DNA from 3 places in the Brevibacterium sp. GP-SGM9 genome. Region 3 is predicted to be linked to each of the others. Evidence: predicted binding sites of a transcription regulator. Region 3 holds the regulator's gene; each other region holds the start of a gene.
The links. Region 3 encodes HspR, which represses chaperone genes until heat shock. Its sites were predicted from a motif close to AAGTTGAGTCNNNNNGACTCAACTT; they were not measured.
Positions count from the first base shown of each region.

Region 1: a site for HspR is predicted at 4,334-4,358, ahead of ACH82I_RS06740 (ATP-dependent Clp protease ATP-binding subunit). Genes of this name have one in related genera too.
Region 2: a site for HspR is predicted at 6,887-6,911, ahead of clpB (ATP-dependent chaperone ClpB). Genes of this name have one in related genera too.

Region 1 covers NZ_CP178563.1:1,454,288-1,464,633, reverse strand. Annotated here, with positions in the region: gene ACH82I_RS06765 (VOC family protein) at 1-346, shown strand, start outside; gene ACH82I_RS06760 (VOC family protein) at 334-1,002, shown strand; gene ACH82I_RS06755 (DUF3152 domain-containing protein) at 1,019-1,807, shown strand; gene ACH82I_RS06750 (DHA2 family efflux MFS transporter permease subunit) at 1,812-3,563, opposite strand; gene ACH82I_RS06745 (TetR/AcrR family transcriptional regulator) at 3,560-4,210, opposite strand; gene ACH82I_RS06740 (ATP-dependent Clp protease ATP-binding subunit) at 4,376-6,913, shown strand; gene ACH82I_RS06735 (YidC/Oxa1 family membrane protein insertase) at 7,177-7,971, opposite strand; gene ACH82I_RS06730 (hypothetical protein) at 8,103-8,408, opposite strand; gene ACH82I_RS06725 (endonuclease) at 8,463-9,101, opposite strand; gene ACH82I_RS06720 (ClpP family protease) at 9,247-9,882, shown strand; gene ACH82I_RS06715 (ClpP family protease) at 9,879-10,346, shown strand, end outside.
Region 2 covers NZ_CP178563.1:2,848,873-2,859,218, reverse strand. Annotated here, with positions in the region: gene pheA (prephenate dehydratase) at 1-709, shown strand, start outside; gene ACH82I_RS12890 (FAD-binding dehydrogenase) at 806-2,500, shown strand; gene ACH82I_RS12885 (SDR family oxidoreductase) at 2,502-3,317, shown strand; gene ACH82I_RS12880 (NAD-dependent epimerase/dehydratase family protein) at 3,334-4,266, opposite strand; gene ACH82I_RS12875 (enoyl-CoA hydratase) at 4,312-5,094, opposite strand; gene ACH82I_RS12870 (Na+/H+ antiporter) at 5,220-6,797, shown strand; gene clpB (ATP-dependent chaperone ClpB) at 6,967-9,573, shown strand; gene ACH82I_RS12860 (HTTM domain-containing protein) at 9,681-10,346, opposite strand, start outside.
Region 3 covers NZ_CP178563.1:3,019,897-3,030,242, reverse strand. Annotated here, with positions in the region: gene ACH82I_RS13600 (hypothetical protein) at 1-697, shown strand, start outside; gene ACH82I_RS13595 (LPXTG cell wall anchor domain-containing protein) at 976-2,298, shown strand; gene ACH82I_RS13590 (HNH endonuclease signature motif containing protein) at 2,855-4,981, shown strand; gene ACH82I_RS13585 (heat shock protein transcriptional repressor HspR) at 5,240-5,677, opposite strand; gene ACH82I_RS13580 (DnaJ C-terminal domain-containing protein) at 5,692-6,729, opposite strand; gene ACH82I_RS13575 (nucleotide exchange factor GrpE) at 6,908-7,627, opposite strand; gene dnaK (molecular chaperone DnaK) at 7,627-9,495, opposite strand; gene ACH82I_RS13565 (ABC transporter substrate-binding protein) at 9,789-10,346, opposite strand, start outside.

The DNA of each region.
Region 1 (10,346 bases), 1.6 Mb from region 3:
ACTCGTCGCCGCAGCGGCGACGACAACGGACGTCGACCTCGGCGAGGTCCATGACATGGCCCGGAGGACACCGGACGGGAACGTGCTCGAATGGCGGCTGACCCGGCGGACCCCGCTGGCGCTTGGCGGGATTCAGCCCTTCCTCATCGATTGGCTCGATTCCCCGCATCCCGCGAGCCGGGAGATGCAGCGCATCGGCCTCGAGCGACTGTGGGCGAGCAGTCCGGACGTTGACGGGACTCGCAGTGTTCTGCGATTCTTGGGCGCTAACCTCGAGGTTGAGGCAGGCGAGACCGACCGTCTGCACACCACTCTGAAAGGTCCAGGTGGATCATGGACGCTCTGAAACCGATTCCCGCCGAACTCGACCATCTCATCGTCACGGTGCCCGAACTCGACGCCGGCGTCGCCGAGATCGAAGCCGCCACCGGAGTGCGCGCAGTTCCCGGCGGTCGGCATCCCGGCCGGGGGACCGCGAACTTCCTGCTCGGTCTCACCCCGAGGGGGTGGCCGGCCGGGGCGCACACGTACCTCGAGATCCTCGGCCCCGACCCTGAGCAGGCAGCACCCGCCGACGGCACCTTGCCGCTCGACGCCCACCTGTCCGAGGGGCTGACCCTGCAGACCTGGGCGATCCATCCGCCGGCGTTCCTCGCGAAGATCGCGGCCGCGAACACCGCGGGCATCGATTTCGGCGAGGTGCGGGACATGTCCCGGGAGACCGCCGAGGGGGAGCTGCTCGAGTGGCGGCTGACGTCGAAATCGCCGCTGCCGTTGTCCGGCGTGCAGCCGTTCCTCATCGACTGGGGAGAGTCCACCCACCCCGCCGAGGCGGCCCTGCCCGCCCTCGAGCTGCTCGAGTTCAGCATCGAGACCGCGAACCCCGAGGCGCTGCGCGGTGTGCTCGGGGAGCTCGGGGCCGGGGACGCGGACGTGGTGACCGGGCCGGAGAACCGACTGCACGCACGACTGCGCGGACCCGGCGGCACAGTGGAGTTCTGAGACTACACTTGCGAGTGTGCCGACTCATCCCCAGCCCCGCGCCCGCCTGCTCACCACGCTCACCGCAGTCTCCCTGCTCATCGGCCTGAGCGCCTGCGCGCCCGAGTCCGAGCAGGAGACCCGTCCGACCCCGCATGCCGCCGAGACCGTCGGTGCTCCGAGCACCGGATCCGCGGCGCCGAGTGAGTCCGGACAGACCAGCCGGTCGCCCGAACCGAGTGACGATGCCGACTCCGAGGGAGTCGAAGCCGCCGGAGCCGCTGAGGTGAGCGAGGGTGACATCGACATGCACGGCAGCGGGAAATGGGACCGTCCGGCCGAAGAGACCGGCCCGAACCGGGACGAGGGCAGGACCTTCAGGGTCGCACTGCGCGTCGAGGACAACCTGCCCATCGACGTCGACGAGGCGGCGGCGTTCATCATCGGCACCCTCCAGGACGAACGCGGCTGGCAGGACATGGACGACGTCGCGATCGAGATGGTCGACGACGGTCAGGACGCGATGATCTCCATCGCCAGCCCCGACACCGTCGACGAGATGTGCCTGCCGCTGCGCACCCTGGGCAAGCTCTCCTGCCGAAACGGCAACAACGTCATCCTCAACGCCAAACGCTGGGTCTCGGCGACCGAGGAATTCGATGACATCACCCAGTACCGCCACTACCTCATCAACCACGAGGTCGGCCATGCGCTCGGCCACGGGCACGAATCGTGCCCCGGCCGAGGCAAGACCGCCCCGCTCATGCAGCAGCAGACGAAGGGCCTGCAGGGCTGCACACCCAACGGCTGGCCCTCGAAGGGCTGAGGCCTCAGTGCTTGGGTGAGTGCGCGCGCTCGCGCGAGTTCCCTCCGGCCGCCGCTCGCGTCGCGGTCTCGAACTCGATCTCATCATTGACCGATGACGAGCCGGCCGGTGTCAGCGAGCCTGGCTGCTCGACGACGGCGATGCTGTCGGTCGCAACGACCTCACGCGGAGGTTGGGCCTCCGGGCCGTCGACCTTGGTGGCGAGTGCCTTCTCCCGAACGAACAGGAGGATAAGGGCGGCGATGATCCCCAGAGGGCTGACCCAGAGGAAGATCGGGACGAGGGCATCGCTGTAGGCGTTGATGATGATCGAGTGGATCGGATCCGGCAGCGAGGTGACCACCTCAGGGGTGAGCGAATTCGATCCGGCGCCCTTGAGCGCGGCGCCACCCTGCGGACCCAGCGACTTGATCCCGTCCTCGAGGTTGGCCGAGAGCCGCGAGGTGAAGAGCGCGCCGATGAGCGACATGCCGAGCGTGCCGCCGATCTGACGGAAGAAGTTGTTCGATGCCGTGGCCGTGCCGACCATCGCCACCGGGAACGAGTTCTGCACGATAAGAACGAGCATCTGCATCGACAGTCCCAGGCCGAGGCCCAGCACGCACAGGCAGCCGATCACGACGAGCACGTTCTGGTCGGCCGAGACGAATGTTCCCATCAGGAAGAGGGCGACGCCGACGATCGCGCTGCCGATGACGGGGTAGTACTTGTAGCGACCCGTCTTCGAGACGATGAAGCCGACGGCAATCGAGGTCGGCAGCATGACTGCCATCATGGGCACCATGAGCAGCCCGGCCTTCGTCGCCTCGATGCCGTGTGCCATCTGGAGGAACGTGGGCATGTAGGAGAGCACCCCGAACATGCCGACCGCGATGCACATGCCCGCGATCGTGCACATGATGAAGTTCCTGTCGGTGAACACGAACATCGGAATGATCGGCTCGGGAACTGCCCGCTCGACGAAGACGAACACGACGGCGCTGAGCACGGCGATGCCGATGAGTCCGATGATGATGGGATCGTTCCAGTCGTACTGGTGTCCGCCCCATGAAGTGGTGAGGATGAGGGCGGTGGTGAACTCCGCGATGAGGATCATGCCGGCGTAGTCGACGTGCCGCTTGACCGAGCGGTCGGACTTGGGGACCTTGAGGAAGAGCAGAGCGGCGATCAGCGCCAGCACTCCGAAGGGCCAGTTGAGCGCAAAGGTCCAGCGCCAGCCGGGTCCCTCCGTGATCCAGCCGCCGATCAGCGGTCCGGCCACCGAGGTGACGGCGAAGTTGGCGCCCATGATTCCCATGTACTTGCCGCGCTGGCGGGCGGGTACGACGGCGGCGATGAGGGACTGGGCGAGGATGATGAGGCCGCCGCCGCCGAGTCCCTGGATGACGCGGGCCGTGATGAGGACAGCCATGCTGTGCGCGGCGAATCCGACCACGGAGCCCAGGATGAACATGCAGATCGCGAAGATGAAGATCTTCTTGCGATTGAACGAATCGCCCAGCTTGCCGTAGATCGGCATCATGATGGTCGATGCCAGCATGAATGCCGTCGAGACCCACAGCATCTGATCGACGCCGTTGAGGTCGCCGACGATGGTCGGCAGTGCCGTTGCCAGCATGGTCTGGTTGAGCGAGAACATGAACATCGCCAGCATCAGGCCGATGAACAGCAGGATCACGGACGAGGTCTTGACCTCGGCCTCCTGTGTGGCGCCCTGCTCCGAAGGAGCGGTGGGCTCAGTCGCGGTGTGACTCATTTCAACCTTTCTATGACGGTCAGGAAAAGCTCTGTCGAGGAGGTGAACGCCTCGTCCACCTGGTCCTCGGCCAAGTTCTGTGCGGGATCGGACTTCGCCGATCTCAGGGTGTGCTCGATCGGAATGGAGCACAGCTGAGCCAGCATGCGCGTGGCGCTGGCTGCGGACTCCTCGTCCGCGAAGTCGACGCCGTGACGCTCGATGCGCCGGCGCACCCCGGCCAGGATCTGGTCGGAGTAGGACCGCCTCGTCTCCAGACTCAGCATGCTCAGATGCGGATACCGGGACAGGATCGTGCGCACCTTCCGCCTGTTCGTCGAGCGCGGCACGAGGAACTCGAAGGTGGCGCGGATCGTGTAGGCGAGGTCTTCGGCGAGACGCTCACGAACGGGTTCGAAGTCCTCGACGAACTGCTGCACCTCGGTGGCGAGGTCCGCGGACTCCGTGAAGCCGAGAATGGCCATTTCCTTGGTCGGGAAATAGTTGAAGAACGTGCGCGTCGAGACCTCCGCAGCCTCCGCGATGTGCGCGACGGTCACATTGTCGAGACCGTGATCGACGACCAGATCGACGGCAGCGGTGTGAATGGCCGCACGACGCTCTCGGGTCTTGCGCTCGCGCAGCGACACTTCTGGTTCGGAACTCACCAGAAAATTATGCATCTATTGCAATTTTGCATCAAGTGCAGAAGTGCACTTCATGCAAATATGGCCCGTGATCTTGATTACACGGCTTGACCGGCGCGGGAATAAGACCACCACCGCGGTCGTTGATTGAGTCGTATACGCTCAACTTTCCAACAGGAGGTCACGTTGGCCACATTCTTCGGACCCGCCGGTTCCGGCGGCGACTCGTTCGACGAGTTCCTCGCCCGCTACCTGCAGGGTCAGAACGGAGCCCGTCGGTCTCGCACCGTCGACATCAACCGGCTGCTGAGCAAGCGCAGCCATGAGGTCATCGAAGCGGCAGCGGAATTCGCCGGCCGCCACGGTCAGGCCGAGGTCGATGCGCTCCACATCCTGCGCACCATGGTCGACTCCGAACCCGGAGTCTCCGCGGTGCGTCAGGCCGGAGCCGATCCCGAAGCCATCGCCCGTGCCATCGAGGGACGCCTGCCGGCCACGGCCGACAGCGTTGCCGAATCGTCACCGTCGCTGACCGGCTCGGCTCAGCGAGCGCTCCTCGACGCCTACCAGGTGGCGCGCGCCTTCGGCTCGACCTACATCGACCCCGAGCACATGTTCTTCGCGTTCGTGCTCAACCAGGAGATGCCGGCCGGACGCATCCTCGCCCAGGCCGGGGTTACCCAGGCCGCCCTGCAGGCCGGAGCCGAAGCCGCCGAGGCGGGCGCCGGTCATCCCGGCGCAGAGGCCGAGGGCGAAGAGGAGACGATGCTCGAGAGGTTCGGCACCGACCTCACGGCGCTGGCCGCAGACGGTCGCCTCGACCCGGTCATCGGCCGCTCGCAGGAGATCGAGCAGACCGTCGAGATCCTCGCTCGGCGGACCAAGAACAACCCCGTCCTCCTCGGTGAGGCCGGAGTCGGCAAGACCGCCATCGCCGAGGGACTCGCCCAGGCCATCCACTCAGGCGAGGTGCCCAAGCAGCTGCACGGCAAGCGCGTGATCGCACTCGATATGCCCGGCATGCTCGCCGGCACCCGCTACCGCGGTGACTTCGAAGAGCGCCTGACCGGGGCACTCGACGAGATCGCCGAAGACGGTGAGCTCATCGTCTTCGTCGACGAGCTGCACACCCTCGTCGGTGCCGGCGGCAACGGCGAATCGAACTCGATGGATGCCGGGAACATCCTCAAACCGAGGCTGGCGCGCGGCGATCTGCATCTCGTCGGAGCCACCACGCTCAAGGAGTACCGGACGATCGAGAAGGACTCGGCGCTCGAACGCCGTTTCCAGCCGGTCACGGTCGATGAGCCGAACGTCGAGGACGCCGTGGCGATCCTCGAGGGCCTTAAGGACCGCTACGCCGAATTCCACGAGGTGACCTACACCGATGCGGCGATCCGCGCCGCCGTCGAACTCTCCCACCGCTACATCACCGACCGGTTCCTCCCGGACAAGGCCATCGATCTCATCGACCAGGCCGGTGCCCGGATGTCGCTGCAGCGCGGACCGGCGGTCGACGTGGAAGCGCTCAAGGCGAAGCTGAGCGAGCTCGAAGCGGAGAAGAAGTCAGCGATCGAGATCGAGGACTACGAACGCGCCGGACGGCTCCGGGACGAACTCACCGAGCTCGGCACCCGGATCACGGCCGCAGAGAACCCGGAGACCACCTCGGCGAACTCCGCCGATGCCGTCATCGACGAACAGCAGATCGCCCAGGTCGTCTCCCGGGCCACCGGAATCCCGGCGGCGCGGATGACGCAGAGTCAGAAGACGCGACTGGCCGGACTCGAAGGGGTCCTCCACGAACGGGTGATCGGACAGAACGACGCCGTGACCGCAGTGTCCAAGGCGATCCGCCGCAGCCAGACGGGGATGGGCGATCCCAACCGCCCGATCGGCAGCTTCCTGTTCCTCGGACCCACGGGCGTGGGCAAGACCGAACTGGCCAAGGCCCTGGCCGCGACGCTCTTCGACGACGAATCGGCGATGATCCGATTCGACATGAGCGAGTTCGGGGAGCGGCACACGGTCTCCCGCCTCGTCGGCGCCCCTCCCGGCTACGTCGGCTACGACGAAGCCGGTCAGCTGACCGAGCAGGTGCGCAGGCGCCCGTACTCGGTGATCCTCCTCGACGAGGTCGAGAAGGCCCACCCGGATGCGTTCAACCTGCTGCTGCAGGTCCTCGACGACGGTCGGCTCACCGACGGTCAGGGACGCACGGTCGACTTCCGCAACACGGTCATCATCATGACCTCGAACCTCGGTTCGGAGTTCATGTCCGGCAACCCGCTGGGCTTCAACTCCGGTGCCCAGGTCGACGCGGAGAAGGACCTCAAGGCGAAGGTGATGGGCCGGCTCAAGGAGTTCATGCGGCCCGAGTTCCTCAACCGCATCGACGATACGGTGATGTTCTCCCGCCTCGACCGGGAGCAGCTGCGGACCATCGTCGGCCTCCAGCTCGAGGCCTCGCGCAAGCGCCTGGCCGCGCGGGAGATCGCGCTCGAGGTCTCCGACGAGGCCCTCGACTGGTTGGCCGATCAGGGCTACGAGCCCGAGTTCGGTGCCCGTCCGCTGCGTCGGGCGATCCAGCGTGAACTCGACGATCGGATCGCCGACCTGCTGGTCACCGAGGCCGTGAGCGAGGGCGGAACCGTCCGCGCTTCGGTCATCGATGGAGCGCTGCGCGTGGCCCCAGGCACCGGATCGGCCATGGTCGCCGTCTGATCCTGCGGGATCGGCACGGCCGCACCGAGCACAGCGAACCGGCGTGAGCCGAGCAGAGCCCGGGGCGGAGGATGCGTTCCTCCGCCCCGGGCTCTTCGCGTGCATCCGGTCGGGGCGTGCATCTGATCGGCGCGTGCACCCGGTCCGCGCGTGCACCCGGTCCGGGTGTGCATCTGGTCGTCGCGCAATGCGGCGGTCGAAGAAGTCGTCGCCAGTGACGACTTTTTCCGATTTCGCAGTGATCGAGACGGACGAGGCTCCGCTCAGCTCTTCACCGGCTCGTTCGCGCCGAGGAGGCGGTTGAGCACCAGCCGTTCGCCGAGCGTCCAGGTGCTCGTTGTCAGTAGGTACAGGCCCGCGGCCAGCGGCACGAACAGGGCGATGATCGCGGTGATGAACGGCATGAAGCTCAGCACCTTCGTCACGCCCGAGAGATCGGGCATCGCCGGGCGATCAGCACTCGAGACCGCCGGCGACTGCGTGCTCGCCGGCTCCGGCATCGCCGGGGTCAGGAGGTGCCGGGAGAATCCGGCGACCACGGCGATGAGGACGATGAGCACGAGGTAGACGGTGATCGAGACCCCGCTGAGGTCACCGGCGCCCATGAGCGTAAAGAAGCTCGAACCCAGCGGGAGACCGAAGAGCGTGTGTCCGAGGAGTTCGTTGGCATGCCCGTTGACGAACGTATGGATGAAGAGCCCGTAGACGGCCATGAGCACGGGCATCTGCGCGAGCACGGGCAGACAGCCGGCCATCGGAGAGGCCTTCTCCTCCTTGTACAGTTCCATGACCTTCTGCTGCATGAGCTCGGGCTGCTTCTTGTACTTGGTCTGGATGGCCGTGATCTTCGGGGCCAGCCGCCGGCGGGTCATTCCGGCCTTGACCTGGGAGAGTCCGACGGGGATGAGCAGGCATCTGACGACGAGGGTGAGGACCACGACGGCCAGGGCCGCGCTCTGGGCTCCGGCGAGGGGTTCGAGCAGGGAGCTGAGTCCGGTGACGATCCAGTAGGCGGCGTCGACGAGCAGTTCGATGGGCGGGAATTCGTAGATGTTCATGGCGTTGCGTCCTTCGCTGAGGTGCGGTGATGGGCCGGTGGCAGCCATCGCCGGAACGACGCACAGAAGCACAACCTCGCCGAGGTGGGGGTGCAGTGGGAGTGAGAGCCCTCAGGCAGTCACACGGTCGTTCAGGCGCTGGCGCGAACGACGAGTGAAGGAGCTCTGGGCCGAGCGGTGCCGGGTGTTCCCGGTTCCTCGGGCATGCGGAAGTCACGGACCGCGGTCCGCTCATTCGGAAGGGTGGGCACCCGGGTGGCCAGAGAAAGCACCCTGACCAGGGCCGTCGATGCCCATGAGGCGATCGGGGCCAGCAATGCCGCGCCCAAGAGGACGAGCACGAGCATGTGGGTGGGGGACTGCGGGAGAGCCGAATCGACGTCGGAGACGAGCACGGCAAGCAGGAACTGCAGCGTCATCAGCAGATTCATCAGCATGGTCTCGTCCTCCTCTCCGTGGCCGATGCTAGCATGCGCACCTGCGCGGAGAGCTCAGTCCTCGGCGGCCTTGAGGAGATCGGGGTCCCGGGCGAGTCGCACGAGTGCCGCCGCCAGCCGCGCCAGGTCCTCGCCTGCGACCAGGTCGGCCAGCTCCTCGTCGCCCTCCGGCAATCCGGCAGTCTGCGCTCCCTTGCGGACCAGCGGGTCGAACGCCGGTCGCACCGTGGGCCAGACCTGCTGGACCTCACGCAGGAAGATGTTCGCCCCGGTCGGACCGACTCCGGTGAACTCCCGGAGCAGTTCGGCGATCCGGCGGGGCCGTCCCTCCGCCTCATCACGCAGCCGCCGCAGGTCTCCGTGCCACCGCTCGATGAGCAGTTCGGCGGCCTCTGCCAATCGGGTGGAGGTGCTCTCGTCATATCGGCGATAGCCGCCGCGGCCGAGCGCATCGACGCGCTGCTGCCACGTGCTCGCCCGCAGCCGCTGAGGTGTCCTCCAGCCCTTCGAGTGGAGCTCGCGCGCAGTGGTGAGGGCGATATCGGAGCCGATCGGCTTGGACAGCAGGAGGCTGAGGACGAGCAGCTGCCACAGTGGGGCCGGTTTGTCGCGCAGCGTGATTGCGGCGTCAGCGGCAAATGTGCGGCCGTGGGCATCGATGAGGCGTACGGCACGTTTTCGCTGAGTGCTCATGCCGCCGATCTTAGGCCGGTCCCGGGGCGGGCAGTCAAGAGCCGCCGGTGCCACAGAATCCGGGATCCATCCGCTCACAGCGGCATGGCACCGCCGTGAGCGGATTCGTGTTCCGCTGACCGGCGCACAAGGCCACAGTGAGGGCATGTACACACATCTTGCGCCATTCCTGCCGACCCTCTCCGACTCCGAGGACGATCCCGACACCAGCCCGATCCCCGAATCCCAGCGGATGCTCTACGCCTACCGCACCGTGGTCTTCACCGGGGAGCTGCGCGATGAGAACGGCATGGAGATCATCTCCCGACTCGTCCTCCTCTCCGCCGAGGACCCGCAGGCCGACATCCATCTGTGGATCAACTCGCCGGGCGGATCCGTGCCGATGATGCACGCGATCGCCGATACGATCGCGACCTTGCCGAACGACGTCGTCACGATCGCGTTCGGGTGGGCCGCCTCGGCGGGGCAGTTCGTCCTGTCCCTGGGCACCCCGGGCAAGCGCCTCGCACTCCCGAACGCCCGCATCCTCCTCCACCAGGGCTCGAGCGGAATCGGCGGGGCCGCCGCCGATATCGAACTCCAAGGCAGCGACCTCCGGGAAGTCAGGGACTCGGTGCTTCACCGTCTCTCCGCGGCGACGGGGCAGGACTATGACACGATCTTCGCCGATTCCCTCCGCGACAGATGGTTCTCCGCGACCGCGGCCCTCGAGTACGGACTCATCGACCGGATCCTCGACGATCCGGCCGAACTCCACGGAATGATCGGAGCACGCCGATGAGCCAGTACACGATCCCGAACGTCGTCGACCGCTCGGGCAGCAGCGAGAAGATCGTCGACGTGTACTCACACCTGCTCGGCAACCGCATCGTCTACCTCGGTGTGGGCATCGACGACGGGGTGGCGAACACGATCATCGCCCAGCTGCTCCACCTCGAGGCGAACAATCACGAGCTGCCGATCCACCTCTATATCAACTCTCCGGGCGGCTCGCTGACGGCGATGACCGCGATCTATGACGCAATGCGCCACATCCGCGCGACCGTGGCCACGACCTGTGTGGGTCAGGCCGCTGCCGATGCCGCAGTGCTCCTGGCCGCCGGTCAGCCCGGGCAGCGTTCGATGCTCGAACATGCCCGTGCGGTGCTGCGCCAGCCCTATGCCGAAGGGGCGCGGGGAACCATTCCTGATCTCATCCTCGCCGCCGATGAGATGTCCCGGCAGCGCCGTGAGGTCGAAGCCATG
Region 2 (10,346 bases), 170 kb from region 3:
GCACGGCCGACTCCAGATCATCGCCGAGGTGGTCGTGCCCGTCCGCTTCGTCCTCGCCGTGAAGCCGGGGACTCCGCGAGAGTCGCTGAGCTCCTTCGGATCCCACCCCCACGGGGAGGCCCAGGTGCGGACCTTCATGTCCGAGCACTTCCCCGATGCCGTCTATCTGCCGACCTCGTCCACGGCCGCAGCCGCGAGGGATCTGGCCAATGACGCCGGAGACCATGTGGCCGCGGTGTGTCCGGCACTAGCGGCCGAACGCTACGGACTCGAGGTCATCGCCGATGACATCGGCGACCGCCAGGACGCGGTCACCCGCTTCGTCGTCGTCTCCCGTCCGGGCCCGATCCCGGCGGCCACCGGCGCGGACAAGACCACCGTGGTCGCGGCCCTGCGCTCCGACCGCGCCGGCGCCCTGCTCGAACTCCTGGAACAGTTCTCCAGCCGCGGGATCAACATGTCGCGGATCGAATCCCGGCCGACCGGGGACGGGCTCGGCCTCTACCAGTTCTCGATCGACCTGCTCGGCCACATCCATGAGGCACGGATGGCCGAGGCCCTGCAGGGCGTCCACCGGGTGACCCTGAAGCTGTGGTTCCTCGGCAGCTACCCCAGTGCGGACGCCTCCGCGGTGCCGGTGGATCCGACGACCACCGACGAGTCCTTCGGATCCGCGGCGGCCTGGTTGGAGTCGACCCTGCGCGGCTGAGGTCGCCGAGGTGACGGTGGCGACCCGCGGTACTGCCCAGTAATCTGGGGGCAGAGGGATCGATCGATCCGACCGCCGACGAAGGAGTCGCCCACGATGAGCTCACCCACCACGCCCCCCGTGTCCACCGAGGTCGACGCCATCATCGTCGGGGCCGGCCTGGCCGGACTCGTCGCCGCCCACGAGCTCACCCAGGCCGGCAGACGAGTCCTCGTCCTCGATCAGGAGAACCGGGCCAACCTCGGCGGGCAGGCGTTCTGGTCCCTCGGCGGACTCTTCCTCATCGATTCCCCCGAGCAGCGCCGCCTCGGCGTCCATGACTCCCTCGAGCTGGCACGACGCGACTGGGCCACCTCGGCGGGATTCGATCGCGCGGAGGACCACTGGCCGCGGAAGTGGGCCGAGGCCTATCTCGAGTTCGCCGCCGGGCAGAAGCGCAGCTACCTGCGTGACCTGGGGCTGCGCCTGACCCCGATCGTCGGCTGGGCCGAACGCGGCGGTTCGGGGGCTTCCGAACACGGCAATTCCGTGCCGCGCTTCCACCTCACCTGGGGCACCGGCCCCGAGGTGGTCCGGGTCTTCCGCGAACCCGTCGAACGCGCCGAGGCGAACGGCCTCGTCGACTTCGCGTTCCGCCATCGCGTGGACGAACTCATCACCGAAGGCGGCGCCGTCGTCGGGGTGCGCGGACGCGTGCTGTCACCGAGCCACACCGCCCGCGGGGTGGCCTCGAACCGGGAGGAGCGCGAGGACTTCGTGCTCCGCGCTCCTGCCGTGATCGTCACCAGCGGCGGGATCGGGCACAACTTCGATCTCATGCGCAGGTACTGGCCGGTCGAGCGCCTCGGCGAGTTCCCGGACACGATGCTCGCCGGGGTTCCCGCCCATGTGGACGGGCGGATGCTCGCCATCTCCGAGGACGCCGGGGCGAGCCTGATCAACCGGGACCGGATCTGGGCGTACACGGAAGGCATCGAGAACTGGAATCCGATCTGGCCGAATCACGGCATCCGGATCATCCCGGGCCCGTCGTCGATGTGGTTCGATGCGGAGGGCCGACGGTTTCCGGCACCGAACTATCCCGGCTTCGACACCAACCGGACGATGCGCACGATCCTCGAGAGCGGGTACGACTACTCGTGGTTCGTGCTCAACGAGTCGATCATCCGCAAGGAGTTCGCCCTCTCGGGTTCGGAGCAGAACCCGGACATCACGAAGAAGGACCTGCGGGTCACGCTCGATCGGGTGCGCTCGAGCGATGCGCCGGCACCGGTCGAGGCGTTCAAACGCTACGGCTCGGACTTCGTCGTCGCCGAGACCACCGAGGAGCTCGTTGCGGGGATGAACGCCCGTTCGCGTGGGCCGCTCATCGACCACGACCGGCTCGTGGCCCAGATCGTCGAACGCGATGGGCAGATGGACAACGGGTTCTCCAAGGACGCGCAGGTCCAGGCGATCCACAATGCCCGGTCCTACCTCGGCGACAAGATCGTGCGGGCGGCCAAGCCGCACAAGATCCTCGATCCGGCTCACGGTCCGCTCATCGCGGTGCGGTTGAGCCTGCTCTCCCGCAAGACCCTCGGCGGGCTCGAGACGAACCTCGACGGGCAGGTCATCGGGAGCTCAGGTGCACCGATTCCCGGACTCTTCGCCGCCGGTGAGGTGTCCGGCTTCGGCGGGGGCGGCATGCACGGGTACAACGCGCTGGAGGGCACCTTCCTCGGCGGCTGCATCTTCTCGGGCCTGCGGGCCGGGCGCGGGGTGGCAGATGGCTCAAGTGAGGGGAACTGAGATGACGTCGAACAACCGCACCGCACTCGTCACCGGCGGCACCTCCGGCATCGGAGCGGCCGTGGTCCGGATGCTCGCCTCCCGCGGCACCCGGGTGCTCGCGACCAGCCGGAACCCCGAAGCGATCGCCGAATCCGCCCGGATCCCCGGCGTGGACTATCTGCCGCTCGACCTCTCCGAACCGAACAGCATCACGGCACTGGCCGGCCGTCTCGACGAGGTCGACATCCTCGTCAACAATGCCGGCGAGAGCCAGTCCGGACCGTTCGAGGAGCTGCCGGTCGCGGCGATCGAGCGGCTGTTCCGCACGAACGTCTTCGGCGCGGTGCAGCTGAGTCAGCTGGTGCTCCCGCATATGCGCGCCCGTGGGCACGGTCGCGTCATCATGGTCGGGTCGATGCTCGCGAGCTTCCCCTTGGCCCATCGCAGCTCCTACGTCGCCTCGAAGGCGGCGCTGCGCGGTTTCGCCACGGCCGCCAGACAGGAGCTCTCCCCATTCGGCGTGTGGGTCAGCGTCGTCGAACCCGGGTCGATCGCCACCGGGATCGGGCAGCGACGCACGAAGTACCTCGATGAGGGCTCCGTCTATGCCGAGGACGTGAGCACGATGCTTGAGCACCTCGATGCCAATGAGCGCGGTGGGATCTCCGCCGACACGGTCGCGGCGACCATCCTCAAGCCCATCGAGGCGCAGCGGCCCCGCGAGTTCTACTCGGTGGGCAGTCGCTCGCCGTTGCCGTTCCTGCTCAAGCGGGCACTCCGCCGAGGTGTGATGTCACGGATCGTCGCCCGCCAACACGGGCTGTCGGGGCGCTGAGGGCGGGCCCCTCCTCCTACTGGAACCGAGACGGGATGAGGTGCTGGGTCGTCGAGATCCCGAGCACCCGCTGCTGCCGCGAGAGGTTGTAGGTCCGGTCGTGCTGGAGGTACTCGACGAGGAAGAGCCTGGCCATATCCCCGCGCTTGAAGAAGGTCCGGATCTTCAGTCCCACCTTCGCCGAGACGAGCGCCTTGTCCTTGGCAACGCCTTCGATGACGACCGGCTCGTAGCCCATCCTCGCGAAGTGCGTGGCCACGGCGTCCTTGAGCCGGTACGGGGTGGGGTCGCCGATGTTGAACGGGCCCGACGCCGAGGGCACATCGAGACAGGCGAGCGCCGCCCGCACGACATTGTCGACATGGGTCAGGGTGATCTTCTGACGGCCGCCGCCCGGCAGCCGCAGCACTCCCCGCTTCGCACTGTCGCGGAGGAAGGGCATGAGCATCGTCTCGCCCGGACCGTAGACCGCTGCCGGCCGCAGGATCGCGGCATCGGGGCGGATCCGGGCCACGAGCTGTTCGGCAAGGGCATGGGTACGCGAGTAGGCATCGCCGAAGTCCTGGGGGTCCTTCGGTCCGGCCTCTTCCCACAGGTCGGAGTGGGGAGCGGTCGAGGAGTACACCGTCGTCGATGACAGGTGGACGATCCGAGCCTTCGGGAAGGCGTCGAGGACGTTCCTCGTCCCGGTCACCCGGACCGCATAGAGATCGTCGTCAGCGGCGCTGATCGAGGCGATGCCGGCACAGTGGAAGACGGCGGTGGCCTTCGCGGCCAGGGACTGCACGGGCGCCGGTGCGGGCTGCGTGATGTCCCAGTGCTGGTAGTTCACGCCGGGCAGTTCGGGGTCGCGTCGGCACAGTGCGTAGACCGTCTCACCGCGCTCGGCCAGCGCACGCGCGATGGCACCGCCGATGAAGCCGCTGGCTCCGGTCACAATCACCGCCACGTCGATTCCTCCCTCATCCGTCTGCTCCGAACCTCACCACGCTCATCAACCTCGGTGCTGCCAGTGCGGTTCCCGTTTGCCCAGGAACGCATCGATGCCCTCCTGCGCATCGGCGGCGATCGCGTTCTCCGCCATCACCTGAGACATCCGCTCATAGGCCTCGGCCAGGGGCAGCTCACGCTGTTCGTAGAACGCCGCCTTGCCTATGGCAACTGTAGCCGACGAGGCGGACGCGACCGTGCGCGCCAGCTCCAGGGTCGCGGACTCGAGCTCCTCGTCGGCCACGAGGTCGGAGATGAGACCGAAGCCGAGGGCATCCTCGGCGGAGAGGAACTCACCGGTCAGCAGCATCCGCATCGCCGTCTTCGCCGGCACCGCGCGGGAGAGGGCGACCATCGGCGTCGAGCAGAACAGGCCGATCTTCACCCCGGGAGTGGCGAACCGTGCCGAACGGGCCGCCACCGCGAGATCGCATCCGGCCACCAGCTGACAGCCCGCCGCCGTGGCCACCCCTTGAACCTCGGCGATGACCGGCTGCGGGATCGCCTGAATGGTCTGCATCAGCTCGGCACAGGCGGCGAACGTCGCCTGCTGGGCCTCGAGATCCGCACCGCGGATCTCCTTGAGGTCATGACCGGAACTGAACACGTGCCCCGCGGTCCGCAGGATCACTGCGCGCACATCGGTCCGCCGCCCCACCTCGGCGAGGGTGTCACTGAGCTCTGCCATCACGGACCGCGACAGCGCATTGCGGGTTTCGGGCTCGTTGATCGTCACGGACGCGACGCCGTCGTCGTCGAGGAGTGAGAATACAATTGAGTCGGACATAATCACATTCTGCCAAAGTTCGACTCGACCGATGCGGACGCTGTGCCCGAATCCCGCTGCTGCGAAGGCTGCGCAGGCAGTCTCGGTCAGGTGGGGCCGGAGGGCCAGACGCGAGGGAGAGACGCATGACCACGCTGCTCATGATCATCGGCTTCGGTGCCGCAACCTCGGTGGTGGTCGGACTCGGTCAGAAGCTCAAACTCCCCTGGCCGGCGCTCATGGTCCTCATCGGCATCGCCGGTGCCTTCATCCCCACCTTCGCCGAGATCACGATCGAGCCCGAGCTCATCCTCCCCCTCTTCCTGCCGCCGCTGCTCTTCGCGGCCGCGCAGAAGACATCGTGGGCGCTGTTCTCGATCCGCTGGCGCACGATCCTCGGCATGGCCGTGGCCTTGGTCGGCGTGACCGTGGCCGCCGTGGCCGGATCGGCCCTGTTCCTCATCCCGGGGATCTCGATCGCCGCGGCCATCGCGCTCGGGGCGATGCTCGCCCCGCCCGATCCCGTGGCCGTCGACGCGGTCGCCGGCACCGTCTCGATACCCCGCCGGATCATGTCGACGCTGCAGTCCGAGGGCCTGTTCAACGACGCCGCCTCCCTCGTCATCTTCCAGACCGCGATGGCAGCGGCGATGGCCGGCACCGAGGTGGACTTCGGTGAGCTCGCCGTGTCCTTCGTCATCTCCGCGGTGGTCGCGATCCTCATCGGGCTCGCCGTCGTCTTCGTCGTGTGGTGGGTGATGGAGAAGATCGACCACACCATAGCCCGCTCCTCGCTCATGCTCATGCTGCCCTTCGGGGTCTACCTCATCGCCGAGCACTTCCACGCCAGCGGCGTCATCGCCGTCGTCGTCGCCGCCCTCGAGGTCCGCCGCCGCGACGTCGAGGGCAACTCGGCCGAACGCGTCACGCAGGCCTCGACCTGGCAGGTCCTCGAGATGCTCATCACCGGGATCGCCTTCGGGCTCATCGGCCTCGACCTGCGCATGGTCGTCGAATCCGAGCACGCCGATCTCGGCCGAGCGGTGCTTGTGGGCCTGGCGATCGCGGCCGTGATCATCGCCGTGCGCTTCGGCTGGCTGCTGCTGGGCACTCTCATCGAACGCAGGCGCACGCACGAGGATCCCGATGCGGCGCCGCTCAACCTCCGCGATGCCACGCTGATGACCTGGGGCGGGATGCGGGGGCTGGCGACGATCGCCCTGGCGCTGTCGATTCCGGCGACCACCGACACCGGCGAGCCCTTCCCCGGCCGGTCCTACATCCTCGTCGCGGCCGCCGTGATCCTCCTCGTCACGCTCGTGCTTGCGGGGCTGACCTTCCCGGCCGTCGTCGACGGACTCGGCATCGACGACGAGGCGGAGAAGGAGCGGGCGGCGACGAAGGCGATCGCGATGCGCGCCTACAAGGCGGCCCTGCACCAGATCAAGACCGATGAGTCCCTCCCCGACGAGGTCGCCGAACCCCTGCGCGCGAGGTTCAAGATGCTCTACATCCAGCTGCTGGGCACCTCGGATGACCAGGCCAGCTCCGATCAGGCCGCTGCCTTCCGGGAGAACCGCGAACAGATGCTGCAGGTGCAGAAGCGGGCGATGCAGACGGCCCGCGCCGAGGTGCTCAGGGCCAGACGTGAGAGAGGAACCGACCCGGAGGTCGCTGACAAGGTGCTGCGCCGCTTCGACCTCCAGTCCGTGCTCGTGCTCTGAGGTTCAGGCGGCGGCCGCGGGCCGTTTCCTGACGCGCGACCGCGGCTGGGATTGCGGGCTGGGCCCGCGAGATTTTCCTTCCCTAAACAAAGTTGAGTGGAATAGACTCAACTCTGCAGATGTTGAACTCTTCGAGAGCTATTTCAGAACACTTTTGAAGGAGTTGCGTATGGACGCACAGATGACAACCAAGTCACGGGAGGCGCTGCAGACGGCGATCAACGACGTCGTCGCACGCCGGAACAATCAGATCGAACCGGCCCACCTCGTCGCGGCCCTGCTCCAGCAGCAGGATTCGCTGGCCGCGAGCCTGCTGACGAAGGTCGGTGCCGATCCGCGGGCCGTGCTGACCGCCCTCGAGGCCGTCATCGGCGGCCTGCCCACGGTCAGCGGTTCGACCGTGTCTCAGCCGAGCCTGTCCCGGGCCGGTCTCGAGATGATGAACCTCGCGCAGGAGGAGATGACCGCACTCGGCGATCAGTTCGTCTCCACCGAGCACCTGCTGCTCGCCGCGGCCGCCGGACAGGAGGGCGCCGGCAATGCTCTGCGCTCTGCCGGTGCCACCCGCGACGCCCTGCTTGCGGCCCTGCCGGATCTGCGCGGCGGCAAGAAGGTCACCTCGGAGAATCCCGAGGAGACGATGCAGTCGCTGGAGAAGTTCGGCATCGACCTCACCGCCACCGCCCGCGAGGGCAAGCTCGATCCGGTCATCGGCCGCGACAAGGAGGTGCGCCGGGTCGTCCAGGTGCTCTCCCGCCGGACGAAGAACAACCCCGTCCTCATCGGTGAGCCCGGCGTCGGCAAGACCGCCGTCGTCGAAGGCCTCGCCCAGCGGATCGTCGCCGGCGACGTGCCCGAGTCGCTGCGGGACAAGACCCTGATCAGCCTCGACCTCTCCGCGATGGTTGCGGGTGCGAAGTACCGGGGCGAATTCGAGGAGCGGCTCAAGGCCGTGCTCGAGGAGATCAAGAACGCCGACGGGCAGATCATCACCTTCATCGACGAGCTGCACACCATCGTCGGGGCGGGTGCCGGCGGCGATTCCTCGATGGATGCCGGAAACATGCTCAAGCCGATGCTCGCCCGCGGTGAGCTGCGGATGATCGGGGCGACGACCCTCGACGAGTACCGCGAGAACATCGAGAAGGACCCCGCCCTCGAACGCCGCTTCCAGCAGGTGTTCGTCGATGAGCCGAGCGTCGAGGACACGATCGCGATCCTCCGCGGACTCAAGGAGCGCTACGAGGCTCACCACAAGGTCTCGATCAACGACGGCGCTCTGGTCGCCGCGGCCACCATGTCCAATCGCTACATCACCGGACGGCAGCTGCCCGACAAGGCCATCGACCTCGTCGACGAGGCGGCCAGCCGGCTGCGGATGGAGATCGACTCGGCCCCGGTCGAGATCGACGAGCTCCGCCGTGCCGTCGACCGCCTGAAGATGGAGGACATGGCGCTGGCGAAGGAGACGGATTCGGCCTCGGTCGAGCGCCTCGGCGCCCTGCGTGCCGACCTGGCCGACAAGGAGGAGGAGCTGCGCGGGCTTGAGGCGACCTGGGAATCCCAGCGAGCCGGCCTCAACCGCGTCGGCGAGCTGAAGACGAAACTCGACGAGCTGCGCTCCCAGGCCGACCGGGCCCAGCGCGATACGGATCTCGAGACGGCCTCCCGGCTGCTTTACGGGGAGATCCCCGCCGTGCAGAAGGAGATCGCCGAGGCCGAAGCCGAGGAGGCTCAGGCCGAGGCCGGGCAGGCTGGCGATCCGATGGTCTCCGACAAGGTCTCGAGCAATGACATCGCCGAGGTGGTCTCCTCCTGGACGGGCATCCCCGCGGGTCGGCTCATGCAGGGTGAGATCGAGAAGCTCCTCGGGGCGGAGAACGTGCTCGGACAGCGGCTGATCGGTCAGAAGGACGCGGTCGCCGCGGTCTCCGATGCCATCCGCCGTTCGCGGGCCGGCGTCGCCGATCCGGATCGGCCGACCGGCTCGTTCCTCTTCCTCGGACCCACCGGCGTGGGCAAGACGGAGCTCGCGAAGTCACTCGCGGACTTTCTCTTCGACGATGAGAAGGCCCTGATCAGGATCGATATGAGCGAGTACGGCGACAAGCACACGGTCTCCCGTCTCGTCGGCGCTCCTCCCGGCTACGTCGGCTACGACGAAGGCGGACAGCTCACCGAGGCGGTGCGCCGCCGCCCCTACTCCGTGGTCCTGCTCGACGAGGTGGAGAAGGCCCATCCGTCCGTCTTCGACATCCTGCTGCAGGTCCTCGATGACGGTCGGCTCACCGACGGTCAGGGACGCACGGTCGACTTCAGGAACACCATCCTGATCCTGACCTCGAACCTCGGTTCGCAGTTCCTCGTCGACAGGTCGCTGTCGGAGACCGAGCGGCGGGAGAAGGTCATGGACGTCGTCCATTCGACCTTCAAGCCCGAGTTCCTCAACCGCCTCGACGACATCGTCCTCTTCGATGCGCTGAGCACCGAAGAGCTGTCATCGATCGTCGACCTCCAGATCCAGCGACTCTCGCAGCGGCTGGCCGAACGGCGGATCTCGATCGAGGTCACCGATGCGGCCGAGGACTGGCTGGCCCTCGAGGGCTACGATCCGGCCTACGGTGCCAGGCCGCTGCGCAGGCTGGTCCAGCGTCAGATCGGCGACAAGCTGGCCCGCGCTCTGCTGGCCGGTGATGTCGAGGACGGTGACACCGTCATCGTCGATCTCCCCGACGACCCCGAGGCGAGCGGCCTGGAGCTGCGCCCCAAGCGGTGATGCGGCGCCCCCGGCGGTGATGCCGCAAGAGCTCGGTCTGCGTGCACCAGATCTGTCTGCAGACAGGTCTCTGGTCCGCAGACCGAGCTCTTTGCATGCGCGCCGGCTCAGGTCTTCGCCGTGTCCTTCCGCGGCGTTGTCGTCGTCCACCAGCGGTGGAGGAACGCGCTGAGTTTGGCGAAGCTGCGGTCGCGGATGAAGATCGCATCGACGGCGATCATCGTCAGCGAGAACCACGGCAGCCCCATGAGCAGGGCGATGCCCAAGTGGAACGAGAGGATGCCGAGCAGCCCGATGATGCGCGTGTAGCGGTTGAAGAGCATGAACGGGAACGCACACTGGAAGAGCACCGATCCCCATGAGATCGCCACGACCGCCGGACCCCACGCGGTGACCAGGTCAGAGAGGACGGGCCAGGTCCCGAACTGCTGCGTGTGCAGGGGGTTGTAGACGGCGAAGCCGTGCTGCCAGGCACTGCCGCCGGCCTTGTAGAGACCGCCCGACATGTAGATCGCGCAGACCTGGAAGGCGAGCACCACGATCGCGAGGTTGTTGGCCATGATCAGCGCCCACCGCCACTGACCGCCGTCGGCGTCGGGGAAGTCGGCGTTGCGTCGGCGCCGGCGCGCATCGAGTGACCAGCGTCTGGTCGTGTCCGCGAAGAGCAGTGCGATCATGAACATCCGGTAGGCGTTGTCGCCCTGATCGCCGGCCCCGTCATTGAGCTCGATGAAGCTGACCCACAGAACCAGGTAGAACGGCAGGATGATGCG
Region 3 (10,346 bases):
CAAGGTCACTGATTCGCTGACCGGCAAGTCCGAAACCGCTGACGCCGACGGCGACTACAAGCTGCACCTCTGGTACGAAGGCAACCCGAAGAACCTCGAAGAGGGCAAGCTCCCCTTCACCGTCACCATCGACCGCGAGGGCACGGAGTCACAGACCCTCGACGGTGCCATCAACGTGGTCGCCGACGAGCCGGAAGCACCCGCCGAGGCGACCCTGAAGGTCTCGCCGAAGTCGATCGAGGCCGCGGACTTCGCCAACGACAAGAAGGGTGTCACGCTCTCGGTCGAGAACTGCGAGCCGGGTGCTGACGTGCACTTCGAGGTCAACCCGAAGGGCATCAACGTCACCGCCTACGAGAACACGGTCAAGGCCGATGACGAAGGCCGAGCCTCGGTCAATGTGTTCGGCACCTCCTCGAACGCCTCGGCGTATGTGGGCGCCTACACCGCGACCGCAACCTGCGGCGATGACACGATGAAGGACTCCTTCAAGGTCACCGAGGGTGCCAACGGCGGAGGCGACAACGGAAACGGCGGCGGCAGCGGAGACAACGGCAACGGCGGCAGCGAACTGCCCCGTACCGGTGCCGACCTCGGCGGCCTGGCCACCGGCGCTCTCCTGCTCCTCGTCGGCGGGGCCGCCATCGCAGTGACAGGACGTAAGAACAAGTTCGCTCGGACGCCCTTCAGCTTCTGAGTGAGCACCTCGGCCAGCCGCCTATGGTGGCAGCTGAACCGGTGAGCTGAACAGCTGCGGCCCCGACAGATGTCGGGGCCGCAGCTGTGTCCGCGTCCGGAAATCCGCCTCGAATTCCGCGCCGAGATACGCCTCGAACCGTGAACGCAGAATGAATAGTTCCCCGTTGACGACCACAGCCGTGAACTAAATGACCAGAACTATGCACGTTGTGAATGTTGCATTACCGTTACATTCGTAATACTTCAGACCCACCTGTGAAAACACGAAGGACATCTATGAAGAAGCTCGCCCTCGCACCCGCAGTGGCGCTGGCCATCACCGGCCTCGCCGCATCCCCCGTCATGGCCGCACCTTCGGCTGACGCATTCGGCCAGACCAACGTCCAGGCCAGCCAGTCCGAAAAGACTGAGGCCACCGAGGAAGGCGCTGAAGACGGCGCCGAGACTCAGGCCATCGAAGCCTCAGTGTCAGTGACGCCTGAGACGATTTCGCAGGCCGACCTCGTCGATCCAGGCGTCACCGTCAAGGTCACCGGGCTTGAAGCCGGAGATGTCGTATCAGACACTCTGACAAACGAGAAGGTCACCGCCAAGGGCGACTCTGTCGAGTTCAACATTCACAATGTGACCGGTGATCCGGCTGCTGTCGACCCGGGGACCCTTGACTTCAACGTCTCCGTCACCCGCGGAGAGGAGACCAAAGAATTCCCCGCGAGCGTCACTGTCACCGAAGGTGACGACGACGGCGACGATGACGCCCCCGCAGTTGATCCGAAGGTGTCGATCGACACCGAGGAGATCTCCGTCTCCGAGTTCGAGAAGAACGGCCTCAAGCTCACCGGTGAGGGCTTCACTCCCGGTGCCAAGGTCAACGTCTTCGGCAACGCCACCCAGTCACCGTTCTTCGACACCCAGGTCGAGGCCGACGAAGACGGCAAGATCAGCGCCACCGTCGAAGCGCCCAAGGACGGCCTCGAGCCCGACACCTACTCTGTCTCCGCGGTCGATGCGGAAACCGAGACCGTGTCGAACTACGTCAACTTCGAACTCACCGCAGACGAGACCGAAGATCCCACCATTCCAGCCGCCGAGGCGAAGCTGACCGTTTCGCCCGAGACCGTCTCCCCCGCCGATTTCGTCGAGAAGGACAAGGGCGTGACCCTGGCGGTGGAGAACTGCGAGCCGGGCGAGGACGTGCACTACGTCGTCAACCCCAAGGGCAACTCGAACGTCACCGCCTACGACAACACGGTCAAGGCCGACGATGAAGGCAAGGCCTCCGTCAACGTCTACGGCACCAGCGCTTCCGATGCTGACGCCTACATCGGCGACTACGAGGTCACTGTCACCTGCGGCGACGCAGAGCTGAACGGCGAGTTCTCGGTCAGCGATGATGCCAACGCCGGCGGCAGCGACGGAGACGAAGACGGCAATGAGGACGGCAACGGAGACGGCGGAAACGGTGGCAGCGACCTGCCCCGCACCGGTACCGAGTTGACCGGCCTCGTCGGCGGCGGAGCCCTGCTCCTCATCGGTGGCGCCGCGGTTGCCATGACCATGCGCCGCAAGAAGGTTACCCAGGATCCTTCGCAGATCTGATGACGGCCATGTGAGTTCTTCCGAACTCAGCGCACATTGAGAAGAGCGCGAACCCAAGTCCGGGTTCGCGCTCTTCTCATTCATCCACTACTGCTCTCCGACAACGCCCAACGCTGTTCTCACACAGCACCGAAACGACGCACGGTCGCAACGAAGCAGGCACTCAACCAGCGTCCGGCACCCTGTCATGCCGCCCACCTGCATCGGCACTCGGCACCTGGACCAACTTTTCAATCCAATCGAACACACTTGCATCGTTTCCCATGCATTCGATGCTGATTCGATTCTTTATCATACTGTGACATTCATTTCATTCATTCGGTAGTAGACTGGTCAAAAGCAACCACACCGAGGTGGAGAGCAGGTGAAACCGTTGAAGGATTCCAATGATCCCAGCACCAACGGACACGGATCTGCCCACGAGCCCGGCCACCCCGCAAGTTCCATTTCATCGACCGGCCTGATTCCGGACACTGGACAGGTCGGGAATGTGATTCGACCGCCCTCCGTCGGCCCCGATTCGCCTCGTCGACTGGACGTAGCGCCAGACTCTCTCATGGCAGTCCTCGCCGGCATGGTCTCCGTGACGACGATGACCCAGCTTGTCGAATACCAAGCCATCAGCAACGCTTTCATGGCCGAGACGATCGAACGCCTCAACTTCGCCGCAAACGGGGTCGACGGATGCTATCGCCACGCGACCTTCACCGAAACCGTTGAACGGTTTCTTGCTGCTGAAGAGGCCAAAGAGAACTCTCCTCACACATCCGCTGGCAACGATGACTCCACCGCGGCAGACGTCGAGGATGATTCTCAAGGCACTGTCGCAGTGGCTGAGGGTCCGGTGCTGCCGATCTTTCCCCGGTTCCGTCTCGAGAACACCTTCTCCGGATGGGTTCACAGCCTTGCAGAGACCGAAGACGTTTCCGAGTTCACCACCGTGCTTGGGACAACGAGCGACCTCACCTACTCCAAAATCACCACCGCCATGATGCTCGGCCACGGACTGCCCCGATTCACTGCCCGTGTCTTCGCCGGTGAGTTCACCATTGACCACGTCCATGCCGTGACCAGGTCCGCCAGAGACCTCGCCTTCGAACACTTCCCCGGTCTCGATACCTACCTGGCAGAGCGGCGAGCCGATGTCACCATCGAAACGTTCCGCAAGTCCGTCAACACGAAAGTCGCCACTCTCGAACCCGTCGAAGACCGTCTCGAGGAAGCATCAAAGAGACGTCGAGTCTCGATCACCACCTACCCGGATGGGACTGCGGCCGTGACTCTCTCGGGCCCGGCAGCGGATCTGAAGGCCTACATTCTGCGTTTGGAAGCTTTCGCCAGGGCAATCAAAGCCGGACAGATCAGCGAATTCACCAGCCATGACACAACCGGTATCAATGTGGTTGATGAACGCAGCCTCGATGCGCTCATGTTCGACATCTCCACTCGCACCCGCCCCCAGCTGACGATTGCGGTCACCACCCACGACACCACCACCGGGGACACGACCACGAACGACATCCCCCTCGATATTCCCGACGACAAGGCCACGACTGCGGTCGGGATTGTCGCCACAGCCAACAACGAAGTCGAAACGGTCCGCGCCGCCGCAGCGGCTGCGGCGACCGATGCGGGTGGCGTCGAAGTGACGACGAGTCTGAACCTGGTTCTGCCGACGCAGGGACAGTGGATGGCCGGACAGGGCAAGATGCTCGTCACAGTCCCCTTCCTCACCTTGGCCGGACAGTCCGAATTGCCGGGAGTATTCTCAGACGGCTCCCCTGTACCAGCAGACGAGGTGCGGGCCATTGCGGGACAGTGTTCGACGTGGACGAGGATCCTGACCGACCCTGCCACCGGCACACCGATCGACGCGAAAGCCACCACCTATGCGATTCCCACAGCAGTGCGACGGACGCTGGTGGCGAAGTGGCAGTCCTGCACCACCCCCGGATGCACGCGTCGGGCCGAGACCTCGGAAATCGATCACCTCATTCCGTACGACCACGAGAATCCCGGATCCGGTGGGCTGACCACCTTCAGGAACACACATCCACTGTGCAAGGCCCATCATCAGGCGAAGACCGATCGGAAGTACCGGGTGCGGATGACAGGGGACGGGTGTGTCGAGTACGTCTTCAAACACGGAGTGACCACGGATGTGCGGCCCGCAGATCAGCCGATCAATGTGGAACACGCACGACTGTTCGACCAGTGGATCCACCCGCCCGATCCGGACGGAGGTCCATCCGAGCCGGAAGGACGGCCATCCGATTCGGACGACGAGTCACCGGAGCCGGACGACCAGCCACCCGATCCTGATGGAGGCCCACCGGCTGGGCCACCATCATCACCAGGTTCCGGCCCACGGTCACCGGCCACGGATCCAGCACCACCGGCCGGGACAGGGATACCAGGTGGCACCGATCCACTCTTCGACGCTTCGGTCCGACCTCCTCGCCCTCCCGAACCGAAGGTCAGACCACCCAACCAGAGAGACCGGCAGGGTCGGCAAGGTAGGCAGGGCCGGCAGGTCGAGGACACATCAGCGAAGGCCAAGAAGAGCAGGAAGAGACGGGGTCGCAGAACAGCGAAGGGCTCGGCGAACTCGACGGACCCGTGGTCTACGGATACACGATCCTTCGACTCCTACTGGGACCGCCGTGATCCGCCACCGTTCTGATACATCGCAGTTCCGTTGAATCGCCGTTCTGATGAATTGCCCTTCTGATCTGCCACCGTGCTGAACCACTATCGTTCCGCTCCCGCCCGGGTCGGCGAATCAGCACACGCCACAGCCACCTCACCCAGCACATCCACCTCGGCGCCGGGTGCGAACATGACAAAGCCCGGAGGTCTACGCCTCCGGGCGAGAGTCCGTCGCAGATCTCCCTATCGCGCTATCGCGCTGTCGCGCTGTCGCGACGGGCACCAGCGAACCCTACCGCCGCAGGTACCTGTTGTAGAGCACCATCGCGCCCGGCTCGGGTTTGCCCTGCGGTCGCCGGCCACGCGAGATCGAGACGACGTCGCCGGCCATACCGGCGGCGAACACACGAGCCTCACGCTCCTTCGATGACATCCGCGACCTGACCTCGGACTCGAGCTCCTGGTTGCGGCTCTTCAGCGCATCCACCTGGTTCTGCAGATCGATGATCTTCTTGATCCCGACCAGGTTCACGCCCTCGTCCTGCGAGAGCTGCTGAATCATTCGCAGCTTGGCGATGTCCTTGCCGGAATACCGCCGGCCTCGACCCGCGGTCCGTTCAGGCGTGACCAAGCCGAGTCGGTCATACTGACGCAGAGTCTGCGGATGCATGCCGGCCAGATCGGCCGCCACCGAGATGACGTAGACCGCAGCATTCGACGAAATGTGCATCGTGTCTCACCACCTCAATTGGCCTTGGCCTTGTCCAGCAGACCGGCCCGTGGATCCTCGTCCGCGGTCGCTGCCTTGAACGACTCGACAGCTTCCTTGGCATCCTTGGACAGGTTCTGCGGCGCCACGATCTCAACCGTGACCAGCAGGTCGCCGGTGCCCTTCTTCGTCGTCACTCCCTTGCCGCGCACGCGCAGCGTCCGTCCCGAAGGAGTGCCGGGTGCGACCTTGACCTTGACGGGCATTCCGCCCAGGGTCGGGACCTTCACCTCGGCGCCCAGGGCCGCTTCGTCGAAGCTGACCGGCAGCTCCATCCGCAGATTGTCACCGTCCCTGGTGAACACGGGGTGCGGTTTGACGTTGACCGTGAGGATCACGTCACCGGCCTCCCCGCCGTTCGGGCTGGCCTTGCCCTTGCCCGCCAGCCGGATCTTCTGCCCGTCCTTGACCCCGATCGGGGTGCGCACGGTCAGCGGCTTGCCGCTGGGCATATTCAGCTTGACCGACGCTCCGTTGATCGCCTCGGTGAACGACAAGGTGGTCTTCGACTTGATGTCGCCGCCCTTGACCGGGGGCGAGTAGCCGCCGTATCCACCGGAGCCGTAACCGCCGCCGTAGCCGGGGCCACCGCCGAAGCCGTTGAGCAGGTCGGCCAGGTCAGGAGGCACGTCTCCCCCGCCACCGCCGCCGTAGGTCGTGCGGGTCCGCGTCCTGCCGCCTCCACCGAAGAGGTCGGAGAACACATCGTCGAATCCGCCTCCGCTGGCGCCGCCGGGCCCACCGGCACCGGCGCTGAAGCGGGCTCCGCCGCCCATGGCGCGAACCTGGTCGTACTGGGCGCGGGATTCCTTGTCGGACAGCACCTGGTGCGCCTGTCCGATCTCTTTGAATTTGTCCTCGGCTTTGGCATCACCGGGGTTGGCGTCCGGGTGATACTTCCGCGCGAGCTTGCGATAGGCCTTCTTGATCTCAGCGTCGGAAGCATCCTTGGAGACGCCGAGGGTTTTGTAGAAGTCCTTGTCGAACCAATCGTTCTGAGGCCCGGTATTCACCTGGCACCTCCTCTCTTCCTCTCAGATCCTGTCATCACTGTATTCACTTGTCTCCTCACAATCCGCACCTTCGGGATCGCGATCCCGAAGATCCGGACCGCCGCCGAGGTGGCCCCCCGGTCCCCGACGTCAGCTGACTGACGCTGGGGGTGGGGGCCGCCTCGGCGAGGTTGATCTCTCAGTCCTCCGGCTGCTGCACGCCGACGCGGGCCGCGCGGATGATGCGATCGCCGAGGCGGTAGCCCGGCTGCATGACCACGAAGACCGTCGGCGTCTCGACCTCGTCGGAGGGCTGCTGCATGAGCGCCTCGTGCAAGTGCGGATCGAACTCGTCGCCGACCTCACCGTACTGCTCGATGCCGACCTTGGTCAGCGAGTCGACCAGCTTCTTCACGTGGGTCTCGAACGGCCCACTGACATCGCCGTTCTCCTGGGCGAGCTTGACCTCGTCGAGCACGGGGATCAGGGCCTCGACGGTCTTGATCACACCGCCGGTGGCGGCACGTTCGCGTTCGCGATCGGCCCGCATCCGGTAGGCGGCGTACTCGGCGTTGACTCGCTTGAGATCGGCCAGGTGAGCCGCTGCCTCGGACCCCGGTTCGGGTTCGGGCTCGGCCCCGTCCTGCGCCGCCTCGGTGTCATTGAGCGTCGAGGCGTCGGCCGGGATGTCGACTCCGAGATCGCTGGCATCGGCCAGGTCCTCGTCCGCAGCACCGGCATTCTGCTCCCCGGCACCCGGAGCATCGGGGGCACCGGCGCTCTGGGCACCGGCCTCCGCCGAAGCCGACTGCGCGTCGGTCTCCGGGCGGAGCTCACCGGTGTCCGGATCCACCCGGCGCTTGTCATTGAAGGTGAAGCCTGGCTCCTCGGACGACTGATCGTTGCCCTCGGTAGTCATTACTTCTTCTCCTCGTCCTCATCATCGACAACCTCGGCGTCGACGACATCGTCATCGGCACCTGCATCGGCGGCGCCTTCTGCACCCTCAGCACCGGCAGCGCCTTCGGCACCACCCTGCTGGTTGTAGATGGCTTCGCCGATCTTCTGCTGGTTGGCGACGAGCTTGTCGTAGGCCGACTTCACTGCGTCGTCGTCTTCGCCCTTGAGAGCTTCCTTGACGCCGTCGACATCGCCCTGGATCTCGGTCTTGATCTCTTCGGGCAGCTTGTCGTCGTTGTCGGTCAGGAGCTTCTCGGTCTGGTAGGCGAGGTTCTCCGCGTTGTTGCGGACGTCGGCGGCCTCACGGCGCTTCTTGTCCTCTTCCGCGTGCTCCTCGGCCTCCTGGACCATGCGCTCGATGTCTTCCTTCGGCAGTGCGGAACCGCCGGTGATCGTCATCGACTGCTCGGTGCCGGTGCCCTTGTCGGTGGCCGACACGTGGACGATGCCGTTGGCGTCGATGTCGAAGGCGACCTCGATCTGCGGCACGCCGCGCGGAGCCGGAGCGATGCCGGTCAGCTCGAAGGTGCCGAGGTTCTTGTTGTCGCGAGTGAACTCGCGCTCACCCTGGAAGACCTGGATCGAGACCGAGGGCTGGTTGTCCTCTGCCGTGGTGAAGGTCTCCGACCGCTTGGTCGGGATCGGGGTGTTGCGCTCGATGAGCTTGGTCATCACGCCGCCCTTGGTCTCAAGTCCGAGCGAGAGCGGGGTGACGTCGATGAGCAGGACGTCCTTGCGCTCACCGGCGAGGACACCGGCCTGCACGGCCGCACCGATCGCAACGACCTCATCGGGGTTGACGCCCTTGTTGGGCTCCTTGCCTCCGGTGAGCTCGGTGACGACCTGGGTGACTCCGGGCATACGGGTCGAACCGCCGACGAGGACGACGTGGTCGATGTCCTTGACGGACACGCCCGCATCCTTCATCACAGCGTGGAACGGAGCCTTGGTGCGCTCGAGGAGATCCTTGGTCAGTTCCTCGAACTTCGCGCGGGTCAGGGTCTCATCCAGGTGGATGGGTCCGTTCTCGCTCATCGAGAGGTACTGCAGCGAGATGTTGGTGCTGGTGGCCGAGGACAGTTCCTTCTTGGCCTGCTCCGAAGCCTCCTTCAGACGCTGCAGGGCGGTCGAATCCTTGCTCAGGTCGACGCCGTATCCGTTCTTGATCTCACCGACCAGCCAGTCGACGATGCGCTGATCCCAGTCGTCACCGCCGAGGCGGTTGTCACCGGAGGTGGCGCGAACCTGAATGGTGGAGAAGTCGTCTTCATCCTTGCCGACTTCGAGCAGCGAGACGTCGAACGTACCGCCACCGAGGTCGAAGACGAGGATGAGTTCGTCTTCCTTGCCGCGCTCGAGGCCGTAGGCCAGAGCGGCGGCGGTGGGCTCGTTGATGATGCGCGAGACGTTGAGTCCGGCGATCTCACCGGCGTCCTTGGTTGCCTGACGCTCGGCATCGTTGAAGTATGCGGGAACGGTGATCACTGCATCGGTGACCTTCTCCTGCAGGTATTCCTCAGCGTCGTGCTTGAGCTTCTGCAGAATACGTGCCGAGACCTCGGGAGCCGACAGCGTCTTGCCGCCGATCTCCGTGGACCAGTCGGTGCCCATGTGACGCTTGACCGAGGCGATCGTGTTCTTCACGTTCGTCACTGCCTGGCGCTTGGCGATCTCACCGACGAGGGAGTCGCCGTTCTTGTTGACTGCGACAACCGACGGGGTCGTGCGTCCGCCTTCCGCGTTCGCGATGACCTTGGGGTCTCCGCCTTCGAGGACCGCGACGACGGAGTTCGTGGTTCCGAGGTCGATTCCGACTGCACGTGCCATAATTCTCTCTCCTTACAATTCGTGAGTGCCTGCGACTCGAATGTGTGCGATCGGGCGGCCCCACCACGCGAGGGCGTCCACGGCATTTCCTGCCGCGGGATCGGCGGTGGGCCCACTCGACCGCACACATTGAGCCAACTGGACTCAAGTATTCTCTTCGAGGTTCGAGCCGTCAAGCTCGGCCTCATAAAAGTTGCGTACACCAGACTCAACTTTGCGGATTGAGGGTTTATTCCCCGGTGCAGGAGAGATTTTCTCGGGGCTGTGATCGGCGCCCTCTCCGGCCGGGTCCGCTACTTCTGCAAATGATCACCGAGGTCGGCCAGGATCTGCTCGGCGCCGATCGGGCCCAGCCCGAGGAACCACACGTCGTCCTCGACTCGAATGGCCTTACCGTCCTTGACCGCGTCGAGCCCCTTCCACTGACTGCCGGTCAGGGCTTTGTCCTCGCCCGTGGCCTGCGGATCCCCGTAGCTCGTGTAGAAGATGAAGTCGCCGTCGGCCTGGTCGAGGTTCTCCGGCGAGATCTCGACGGCGAGCTCGTCGACATCCTGGTTCTCGGGACGAGCCAGCCCCGCATCACCCAAGATGACGCCGATGAGCGACTGGTTCGCGTACAGCCGCAGCTTGTCGGGCATGAAGCGCACGAGTGAGATCGTCGGATCACCGTCGACCGAGTCCTTGAGCTCAGCGGCCGTGCTCGCGTAGTCCTCGAGCCGCGCCGTAGTCTCCTCTTCCATCCCCAAGGCCTCCCCGACGAGCAGGAAGTTCTCCTTCCAGGGGAATCCGGGACGGATCGAGAACACGGTCGGGGCGATCGCATCGAGCTCGTCGTAGAGCTTGTCCGCGCG